DNA from 3 places in the Qipengyuania zhejiangensis genome. Region 1 is predicted to be linked to each of the others. Evidence: predicted binding sites of a transcription regulator. Region 1 holds the regulator's gene; each other region holds the start of a gene.
What was found. The regulator LexA, encoded in region 1, represses DNA repair genes until DNA is damaged. The targets are predictions, from matches to a motif close to GTTCCNCNCTTGTTCT.
Positions count from the first base shown of each region.

Region 1 (3,278 bases):
ACCATACCCTCAACGTTTCGACGGCTGTAAGCCTGGTTGTGGCAGCCTGCGGGGTGCCCGTGGCCAAGCATGGCAATCGCGCGGCGAGCAGCAAGGCGGGCGCTGCCGACACGCTCGAAGCGCTCGGGCTGGATATGGAAGCGGCGGGAAGAACTGCCGAAAAGTCCTTGTCCGAGCTGGGAATTTGTTTCCTTTTCGCCAAGAATCACCACCCGGCGATGGGCCGCATCCACCCAATTCGCCAGCGCTTGGGTGTGCGCACGATATTCAACCTGATGGGGCCGCTTTCCAATCCCGCGGATGTCAGGCGGCAATTGATCGGCATCGCACGGCCGGCCTATGTTCCGATTTATGCAGCAGCGAAGGCGAAGCTGGGCACGGATCGCACGTTCATCGCTTCGGGAGACGAAGGGCTGGACGAATTGAGCCTGGCCGGCGGCAACGAACTCGCCGATGTGGTCGACCACGATTTTGCGATGCGTCGGGTGGACGCGAGCCAGGCTTCGCTTTCCCACACGCCCGTTGACGCGATCAGGGGCGGTGATCCCGCGCACAACGCTCGGGCGCTCCAGGCGCTCTTGTCTGGTGCGCCCGGCGCCTATCGCGATGCCGTCCTGTTCAACGCCGCCGCCACGTTGATCGTCGCAGGCAAGACCGACGATTGGGCGCAGGGCGCCCTGATCGCAGCCGAGGCCCTCGATTCCGGCAAGTCGAAAGCACTTCTCGAAAACTGGATTGCGCTGGCACGATGAACAAGCTGATCGAAATCTGCGCAACCAAGCGGGAAGAGGTTGCCGCTCGGAAGGCTCAACGCAGCCTGACCACGCTCGACAGTCTTGCGCGCGAACAGTCGCCCACACGCGGCTTCGCAACCGCTCTTGCCGCAGCGCAGGAAAAGGGATTCGGCCTGATTGCAGAGATCAAGAAGGCGTCGCCGTCCAAGGGCCTGATCCGGCCCGATTTCCGCCCCCCCGACCACGCCAGAGCCTACACCGCCGGAGGTGCCGCATGCCTCTCGGTCCTGACCGATGCCCCGTATTTCCAGGGGCACGAAGACTTTCTGGTGGAAGCTCGCGCGGCCTGCCCGATCCCCGTCCTGCGCAAGGATTTCATGGTCGACCCCTGGCAAGTGGCCGAAGCCCGCGCCATCGGGGCCGACGCCATCCTGATCATCGTCGCGGCCCTCGATGACGGCGCGATGCATGAAATCGAGGAAGCGGCGATCGAACGCGGCATGGACGTGCTCGTTGAAGTGCACGACGAAGGCGAAATGGAGCGGGCATCGCGGCTCTCCTCACGTTTGATCGGCGTGAACAATCGCGATCTTCGCACCTTCGCGACCGACCTTGCAACGACCGAACGCCTCGCTGCGCTCGCTCCGAAAGACGCGCTGCTGGTGGGCGAAAGCGGCATTTCCAGTCACGCCGACTGCCTCCGCCTGGAACGCGCAGGTGTGCGCAGCTTCCTGGTTGGCGAAAGCCTCATGAGGCATGGCGATGTCGAAGCGGCGACGCACAAACTTCTGAACGGCTGAACGAACGCGCACGGGACAATAGGCGAACACCTGTTCTCCCGGCGATTGGTCGGAAATGGCGCAATTGCTTGACTTAGCGAATCACGTTGCTTACTTGTTCCGCATTCGTTCACAGGGTTGTGAACAGGCGACACGGGAGTATCGCGAACATGCTGACCGCCAAACAGCACGAATTGATCCGCTTCATCCAGCAGCGTCTGGAAGACACCGGAATTTCACCGAGCTTCGAAGAAATGAAGGAAGCTCTCGACCTCAAGAGCAAGTCGGGGGTTCATCGGTTGATCTCGGCCCTCGAGGAACGCGGCTTCATCCGTCGTTTGCCCAACCGGGCGCGCGCGCTCGAAGTGGTCAAGCTTCCCGAAGATGCCGTGACCGGCGCTGCAAAACCGCGCGCGGTCAACGATACCGTGACGGCGGTTGTCCCGCCGAGGACCGCTGCCCCGCAACCGGCAAACGACATTATCGACGTTCCGCTCCACGGACGGATTGCGGCAGGCGCGCCGATCGAGGCTATCGAGGGCCAGTCGAGCATGCCGGTTCCTGCCGCCCTCCTCGGCCCCGGCGAACATTACGCTCTGGAAGTGTCTGGAGATTCGATGATCGAAGCCGGGATTTTCGACGGTGATTTCGCATTGGTGAAGCGCACCGACACGGCCCGTGACGGTGAAATCGTTGTCGCTCTGGTCGACAATGAAGAAGCCACGCTCAAATATCTCCACCGCGAAGCCGGACGGGTACGGCTCGATCCGGCGAACGGATCCTACGAACCGCAGGTTTACGACACGCACCGGGTCCAGGTGCAGGGCAAACTGGCAGGATTGCTTCGCCGCTATCACTGATGCGGCGTGATGGTGCGCGCCGGTCGGGGCAATCAATCCTCGACCGGCCGCCACCACCCGTGCCTGCCCTCGCCCTGCGCCACCGTTTCGACACGGCCGCTATGCAAATATAGGGCCGTTCCGCCTTCCCGTTGAAGGAAACGACGATCGGCTTTGAGCCAAATTGGCCGACAGGAATACGGCAGATATCGGTCAGCAATCACTATGTCGGCCTGTTCGCAAGCGGCAGCGAGCGCGCGCTCCTCGATCAGATTACGGCTCCGGGCGACAAGGATACGCCAGGGTTTTTGCCCGCGATCCAGGACAATGGAACAGAAATCCGGGCTGCATCGTGCGCCTTGCCATTCGGCAAGAGGTATCGGCGGTGTCTGGATGGCGGACATTTCCCGCAGATTGTCCTGCGCATAGCTACCGGCGCTGTCCCGCAATACCAGCAACCGGCCGTCCCCTGCCCGTATCCCGACATCCCGCCCGTCTCTTGTGATCAGCATGTCGGCGGGGGGCGCGCTCCACATCATCAGCGCACCCAACGCAGCGATGCCCAGGCCCCACAACCTGGTCGGCCCTCTCCATAACGCGAGCCAAAGTCCCCCACCGACGAAAACCAACACCGCGGCAAGCGAAATGCGCGGGGCCAGTTTCACCGCGCCCGGCTGATCCGACACGGTGTGCGCAATTCCAAGCAGCAGATCGAGCGATTTGCCCACCAGCCACCAGGCCGGCGATCCAGCCCCGATCAGATCGAGCAGAAGCGCAATCGCCACAAGAGGCATCGAGACGAACGTGACCAGCGGAATAGCCAGCAGATTGGCAAGCGAACCGTAAATGCCCGCTCTGTGAAAGTGGAAAAGCACGATGGGCATCAGCGCAATCTCGATCACCAGGCCGGTCAGGAACAGGATGAC
Region 1 covers NZ_JAYKGO010000001.1:1,041,292-1,044,569, reverse strand. The annotation lists gene trpD (anthranilate phosphoribosyltransferase) at 1-752, shown strand, start outside; gene trpC (indole-3-glycerol phosphate synthase TrpC) at 749-1,534, shown strand; gene lexA (transcriptional repressor LexA) at 1,684-2,373, shown strand; gene VR863_RS04975 (ComEC/Rec2 family competence protein) at 2,406-3,278, opposite strand, start outside.

Region 2 (3,278 bases), 290 kb from region 1:
TCTTCACGCTCAACGCCTTGTCGTTGAGGCGCTTGCCTTCGCACGCCTCGCACGGCTGCGCGGTCTGGAACTTGGCCAGCTCTTCGCGCATCCACGCGCTTTCGGTCTGGAGCAGGCGGCGGTTGAGGTTGCCGATCACGCCTTCGAACGGCTTGCGCACGGTGTAGGACTTGCGCCCGTCCTTGAAGGTGAGCGGGATGGCCCGGCCCTTGGTGCCGTGCAGGATGATGTCGCGGATCTCGCGATCGAAATCCTCCCACGGGGTCTCGAGGCTGAACTCGTATTCGGCAGCAAGGCTGGCGAGCACCTGCATGTAATAGGGCGACGGCGGGTTGGATTTGGCCCACGGCACCACCGCACCCTTCTTCAGGCTGAGCGCTTCGTTGGGCACGACCAACTGCGGATCGAACAGCTGCTTTTCGCCCAGGCCGTCGCACGTGGCACAGGCACCCTGCGGGGCGTTGAAGGAAAAAAGCCGCGGCTCGATCTCCTCGATGGTGAAGCCCGAAACGGGGCACGCGAATTTCTCGCTGAACACGATGCGATTGGCCGGCAGACCTGCGCCCTTCATGGCACCGCCGCCCTGCCCTTCATCTTCGCGGCCCGGCACCACGCCATCGGCCAGGTCGACATAGGCCAGGCCTTCGGCCAGCTTCAGCGCCTGTTCGAAACTGTCGGCCAAACGCGTTTCGAGGCCGCTTTTCACGGCAAGCCGGTCGACCACCACTTCGATGTCATGCTTGAATTTCTTGTCGAGTGCAGGCGCTTCTTCGATCGGGTACATTTCGCCATCGATCCGCACGCGGGTAAAGCCCGCCTTCTGCCATTCTGCCAGTTCGCGGCGGTATTCGCCCTTGCGTCCCCGCACGACGGGCGCGAGCAGGTAAAGCCGCGTGCCTTCGGGCAGTTCCATGACGCGGTCGACCATGTTGGACACGGTCTGCGCTTCGATCGGCAGGCCCGTGGCAGGCGAGTACGGCACGCCGACGCGCGCCCACAGAAGGCGCATGTAATCGTAGATTTCGGTCACTGTCGCCACGGTCGAGCGCGGGTTGCGGCTGGTGGTCTTCTGCTCGATCGAAATGGCAGGCGACAGGCCGTCGATATGCTCGACGTCGGGCTTCTGCATCATTTCGAGGAACTGACGCGCATAGGCCGAGAGGCTTTCGACATAACGCCGCTGCCCTTCTGCATAGATCGTGTCGAACGCGAGGCTCGACTTGCCCGATCCGGACAGGCCGGTGATGACGATCAGTGCATCGCGCGGCAGATCGATATCGACGCCCTTGAGGTTGTGTTCACGCGCGCCGCGGACAGAAATCTTGGTAAGTGCCATGGGGGTCCAAGTGGGGGTTAGAGTGGCATGAGTCCAGTGCGCCCGACGGCCCATTTTGGCGCCGTTCTGGGCAACGCCTAATGTTCACTACTTGTTCTCGTTCGTCAACGCCCTTGCCGAGCGGCGTCCACACGCAAACGGACCATGCCGACATGGCGTGCCCCCGAATGAAACTTACGGTTTACAAATCGTAAATTCAGGCCCAGCCTGCTGCATCTTCCGGGCGGTCGCGCCAAAGGTCCGGCAAGGTAAGGCTGTGTGGAACCGGCGCGCGCGACGCTTCCGGCAAGATCAACAAGACGCCCATCACGCCTCGGGATCGTATCAACCGCGCGCGATTTGCTTGGCGACCCTTGGAGCAAGCCCGCATCGATATCCTCAAGGGGCGGGAGACGACCGATGGGACAGGCTACACTTACCAACACGCAGCAAGGCGACATAGACCGGTCCATCGAGGTGACAGTCACCCCGACGCTGAATTACCCGGCGAGCGGCCAGTATGGCGCAACCGTTGAATACACCCAGACCGGGCAGGATCCGGACACCGGCAACATGAAGAACCGAGTCAAGAAAAACGGCGACCTGAAGCTCACCAATCTTCAGGATGCAGACGGATACACCGATAATGTCGACATCACCTTCACGCTCGATAGCAGCAAGATGGTCGACGAACATGGCAATGCGGTTACCGGACGCTGGGCCACCAAAACCGAGTATTCCGGCACGGGTCCGGTGACCGGTTTCCTCTGGTTCTGCACAGTCACCGACGCCGAGAAGCGCGAATACGATACGGCGCCAATCGATGTCCCCGGCATGACTGCCGTACGGCTGAGCGATCAACAGGTCCAGATCGACGATAATACGGACGATTCCGCGCCCGATTACGGGTATTGCCTCGGCCTCGTGCTATCCAGCAAGAACGGTTATTACATCACGCTCGACCCGATGCTCGGCAGCAAGGGCACCTCGGGCGTCAATGAATTCATGCTCAAGGCCTGATCTCCAATCATCTAGCGTACGGCGAGATAGGCGGGGTGACGATAGCCCCGCCTGTCGAGCACAGCTTTGATGGCTGCCGCTTCCTGCGACTTGCCGAGACGGCGGAGCAATAGAACGCGCTCCAGATCCTGCCCCTCGGCGGGAAGCATTCCGAGCGCGGTAATCCAGCTCTGTAATGCCTCCTCGCGTTGACCCGAGCGTTGGTGCAGGTCCCCGCGCAGGCGATGGGCCGTCACCGCCCGGATCGACCGCATGGTCTCGCTCAGCCGATCGAGCAGCGCGAATATTTCCCTGGAACGCTTTCCAGCCGCCGCCAGATCACCGCGCTCCAGCGCAAGCATCATGCCGACCTCGGCCAGGGTGAAGCGAAGCTCGCCTGACCAGGTGTCGTTCTCGGGATCGGACAGGACCAGGCGCGAAAGCAGCGCATCGGCGCGAGCGAGCACGTCTCCGCTCTGGTCGTTGCGGCCCGCATAGATCAACTGTTCGGCCTGCGACAGTTGCGCACGTACCGCCGTTTCCTGCCATTCGGTGTTTGCGCCTTCGAGTGCGCGCAATTCGCCGTTTATCGCGAGCGAACGATCATAGGCGGCGATGGCCTCTGGCAACCGGCCGAGGTCAAGTTGCTGTGCGCCGACGAACTGCAACGCAATGGCAAGTCGGTTCTTGGCGGACGCATTCGCAGGATCGCGCTCGAGCAGGCGGTCGTAGATCGCAACCTCGCGCTGGTGCAGCTCAAGCGCTTCGCGTTCCTTGCCGAGTTCTCCGGTGACGATGCCAAGCCAATCCATAATCTGGCCGATCTCGACCTGGCGACCGGGATCATAGGCCTCGCCTGCCGCCACCTTCTCGATCCGGGCGAGCGCCCGCGCAAAGGCCGGCTCGGCTTCTTCGAAGCGCCGCTGTTCCTTCAGCATCACTCCGAGATTGGTTTCTGCATAGG
Region 2 covers NZ_JAYKGO010000001.1:750,207-753,484, reverse strand. The annotation lists gene uvrA (excinuclease ABC subunit UvrA) at 1-1,336, opposite strand, end outside; gene VR863_RS03630 (hypothetical protein) at 1,736-2,335, shown strand; gene VR863_RS03625 (toll/interleukin-1 receptor domain-containing protein) at 2,347-3,278, opposite strand, start outside.
Region 2: the regulator LexA is predicted to act here: its motif matches at 1,419-1,434, upstream of uvrA (excinuclease ABC subunit UvrA).

Region 3 (3,278 bases), 270 kb from region 1:
ATTCGCCGGCCCAGCTGGCCCCTACCCTGCCCGTCCACTCCGATTTGTCGGTCACCCTGCCGCGTCATCCTCTCGCTGTCAGCGCATCGCCACATATTTCGGGCCATGCCTTTCGGTTGCTGAATAAAGGTCCACCTGTCCCACGCTCCGTCGACGGCACCTCGATGCGCGATCTCATCCGGAAGATCACCAGATGAAATAGGGTCCGGCCTCATCGCGTGCTCGCTTCCATGCTGGCCGTGCATGCACCGCTTCGACAAACCGGACCGTCTTCGGGCACGATGCGGCGAAGCCTTGCATCACGGCGATTTCAGCCGGGAAGCTCATCATCACATCGGCCGCCGTCCAATCGTCGCCAACGAAATGCAGGCTGTCGGAAAGGCCGTCCTCCATGAAGCGCACATGGTCGGCAAACTGTTCATCGATCCGCGGCATGATCGGAGCAGCCGCTTCGCCAAGTCGGCCCGCCATGATCTTCATCATCACGGGCACGAAAAAGCTGCTCTCCCCGAACTGCATCCATTCCAGATGGCGCACATGGTCTTCAGTATCGGTTTCCGGAAGCCACCCTGCGCCGCCGTGCCGTTCACAGATATACTGGATAATCGCACCGCTTTCCGCGACGCGAAGGCCATCGTCAACGATCAGGGGCGATTTGCCCAAAGGGTGCGGCTCCTTCAGCTCGGGAGGCGCAAGATTCGTCTCCGCATCGCGCTGATAGTGTGTGACCGTGTAATCCGCGCCGAGTTCCTCCAACAGCCAGAGGATGCGCTGGGAACGGCTGTTGTTGAGATGGTGGACTGTGATGGTCATGAAATTCTCCCGGTGCGGCCAGATCTGCGTGGCGATTCGCCGGCAACCCTAGGCGAGCGGTACAGAGCCCGCCACCAGCACATACGAAAAGCCGGTGCGGCCATCGATTGGCGCGCACCGGCTTTCCGTTCGTTTGAGATCGCCAGGGGACAGTCCGGCTGCAGCGCCTGCCCGGGGGATTGGGCAGGCATGCTCTCACTTGAGGGGAATCAGTCCTCGTCCGCGTCCGGACCGGTCATCATCTCCTCGGCAACCTTGTCGGTGCGGCCGCGGATGGCGGCTTCCAACTTGGCGCACAACTCTTCGTTTTCCTTCAGGAAGGTCTTTGCGTTTTCCCGACCCTGGCCGATCCGGACGCTGTCATAGCTGAACCAGCTGCCCGATTTTTCGACGATGCCGGCCTTCACACCAAGATCGAGAATTTCACCAATTTTCGAGATGCCTTCGCCGTACATGATGTCGAATTCGACCTGCTTGAACGGCGGCGCGACCTTGTTCTTGACGACTTTGACGCGGGTCGAGTTCCCGATGATATCGTCCCGGTCCTTGATCTGGCCGGTGCGACGGATGTCGAGGCGGACGGATGCATAGAACTTGAGCGCGTTACCGCCAGTGGTGGTTTCGGGGTTTCCGTACATCACGCCGATCTTCATGCGCAGCTGGTTGATGAAGATGACCATGCACTTGGAGCGGTTGATCGAACCGGTGAGTTTACGGAGCGACTGGCTCATCAGGCGGGCCTGGAGGCCGACGTGGCTGTCACCCATTTCGCCTTCGATTTCCGCACGCGGCACCAGAGCGGCAACCGAGTCCACCACGAGCACATCGATCGCGTTCGAACGCACAAGCGTATCGACAATTTCGAGAGCCTGTTCGCCGGTATCGGGCTGCGAGATGATCAGTTCGTCAATGTCCACGCCCAGCTTCCTGGCGTACACCGGATCGAGAGCATGTTCGGCATCGACGAAGGCGACTGTGCCGCCAGCCTTCTGCGCTTCGGCAAGCACATGGAGTGCCAGCGTCGTCTTGCCCGAGCTTTCAGGCCCGTAAACTTCGATGACGCGACCCTTGGGAAGACCGCCGACACCAAGAGCGATGTCGAGGCCGAGCGAGCCTGTGGAGATCGTCTCCACATTCATCGCTTCCTTCTGGCCCAGCTTCATGGCCGAACCCTTGCCGAATGCGCGATCGATCTGCGCGAGTGCGGCGTCGAGTGCCTTTTGGCGGTCTGCGTCCACTACCTTTTCCTTCACCAGCTTCAGATTGGCCGCCATGACATCACCTCCTGCACTTGCAAAGAGCCGCCCTTCGACTCTTCAACTGGAAAGCGATGTATCGGCTTTGTTCCAAAAGAACAAGAGTGGAACGAAAGTTTTTTCGCTTTTTGTTCCACGCATTTGCGAGCGGGGGTTTCTAACCCTTGCGCTGTTCGGCCAGCACTTCGGCAACCTTGGCGTTGATCTGCTGCACGCTGAAGGGTTTGGGGATGAAGTGCATGAGTTCGATATCGATTTCGTTCCGCAGCTGCTCTTCTGCGTATCCCGACATGAACAGGATCGGCAACTTGGGCTTAACCCGGCGGATTGCGCGCGCCATGGCCGGGCCATCCATCGCGGGCATCACCACGTCGGACACGATGAGATCGAATTCCTCGGTTCCGTTGGCGATCGCGGCGAGCCCTTCTTCACCGTCGGAGGCCGTCGTGACCGTGTAGCCTGCCCGCACCAGCGCGCGTTCCGCCACGGCGCGAACCATGTCCTCGTCCTCGACCAGCAGCAATTTGCCGCCAGCGGACCAGTCGCTTGCCTTCTGATCTTCCGCTTCCTCCTGCCGCATCGCAACCGGAAGCTCACCCTTGTGAACCGGCAGGTAGACCGTGAACCGCGCGCCAGCCGGCATGCCGTCCGTACCGCGCACATTGTCGGCAAAGATGAAGCCGTTCGACTGCTTGACGATTCCGTACACGGTGGAGAGGCCCAGGCCGGTGCCCTTCCCCTGCTCTTTCGTCGTGAAAAAAGGCTCGAAAATTTTGCTGAGGTGCTCTTCCGGGATGCCGCCGCCGGTGTCCTGGACGATCAGCACGGTATAATCGTCGGCAGGCATGATATCGATGCCCATCTTGCGAACGTCGCGGGCGGAAACCCGGCGGGTCGCAAGTGTCAGGCGGCCCTTCCAGTCCTGCTGGCCACGCTTCGTGGCATAGGCCTGGATCGCATCGCGCGCGTTGACCGCGAGGTTGATGATAACCTGTTCCAACTGCTGGGGATCGGCACGGACCGGTCCAAGTTCACGGTCGTGGCGGACCGAAAATTCGATCTTGTCCCCCATCAGCCGCTTGAGAAGCTGGCTGACTTCGCTGACCACGTCGGGCAATTGGAGCACGACAGGGCGCAGCGTCTGCTGACGGCTGAAAGCCAGCAGCTGGCGCGTCAGGCTGGCTGCACGGTTGGAGTTTGCGCGGATCT
Region 3 covers NZ_JAYKGO010000001.1:772,471-775,748, reverse strand. The annotation lists gene VR863_RS03745 (class I SAM-dependent methyltransferase) at 1-55, opposite strand, end outside; gene VR863_RS03740 (glutathione S-transferase family protein) at 187-813, opposite strand; gene recA (recombinase RecA) at 1,023-2,087, opposite strand; gene VR863_RS03730 (hybrid sensor histidine kinase/response regulator) at 2,227-3,278, opposite strand, start outside.
Region 3: the regulator LexA is predicted to act here: its motif matches at 2,165-2,180, upstream of recA (recombinase RecA).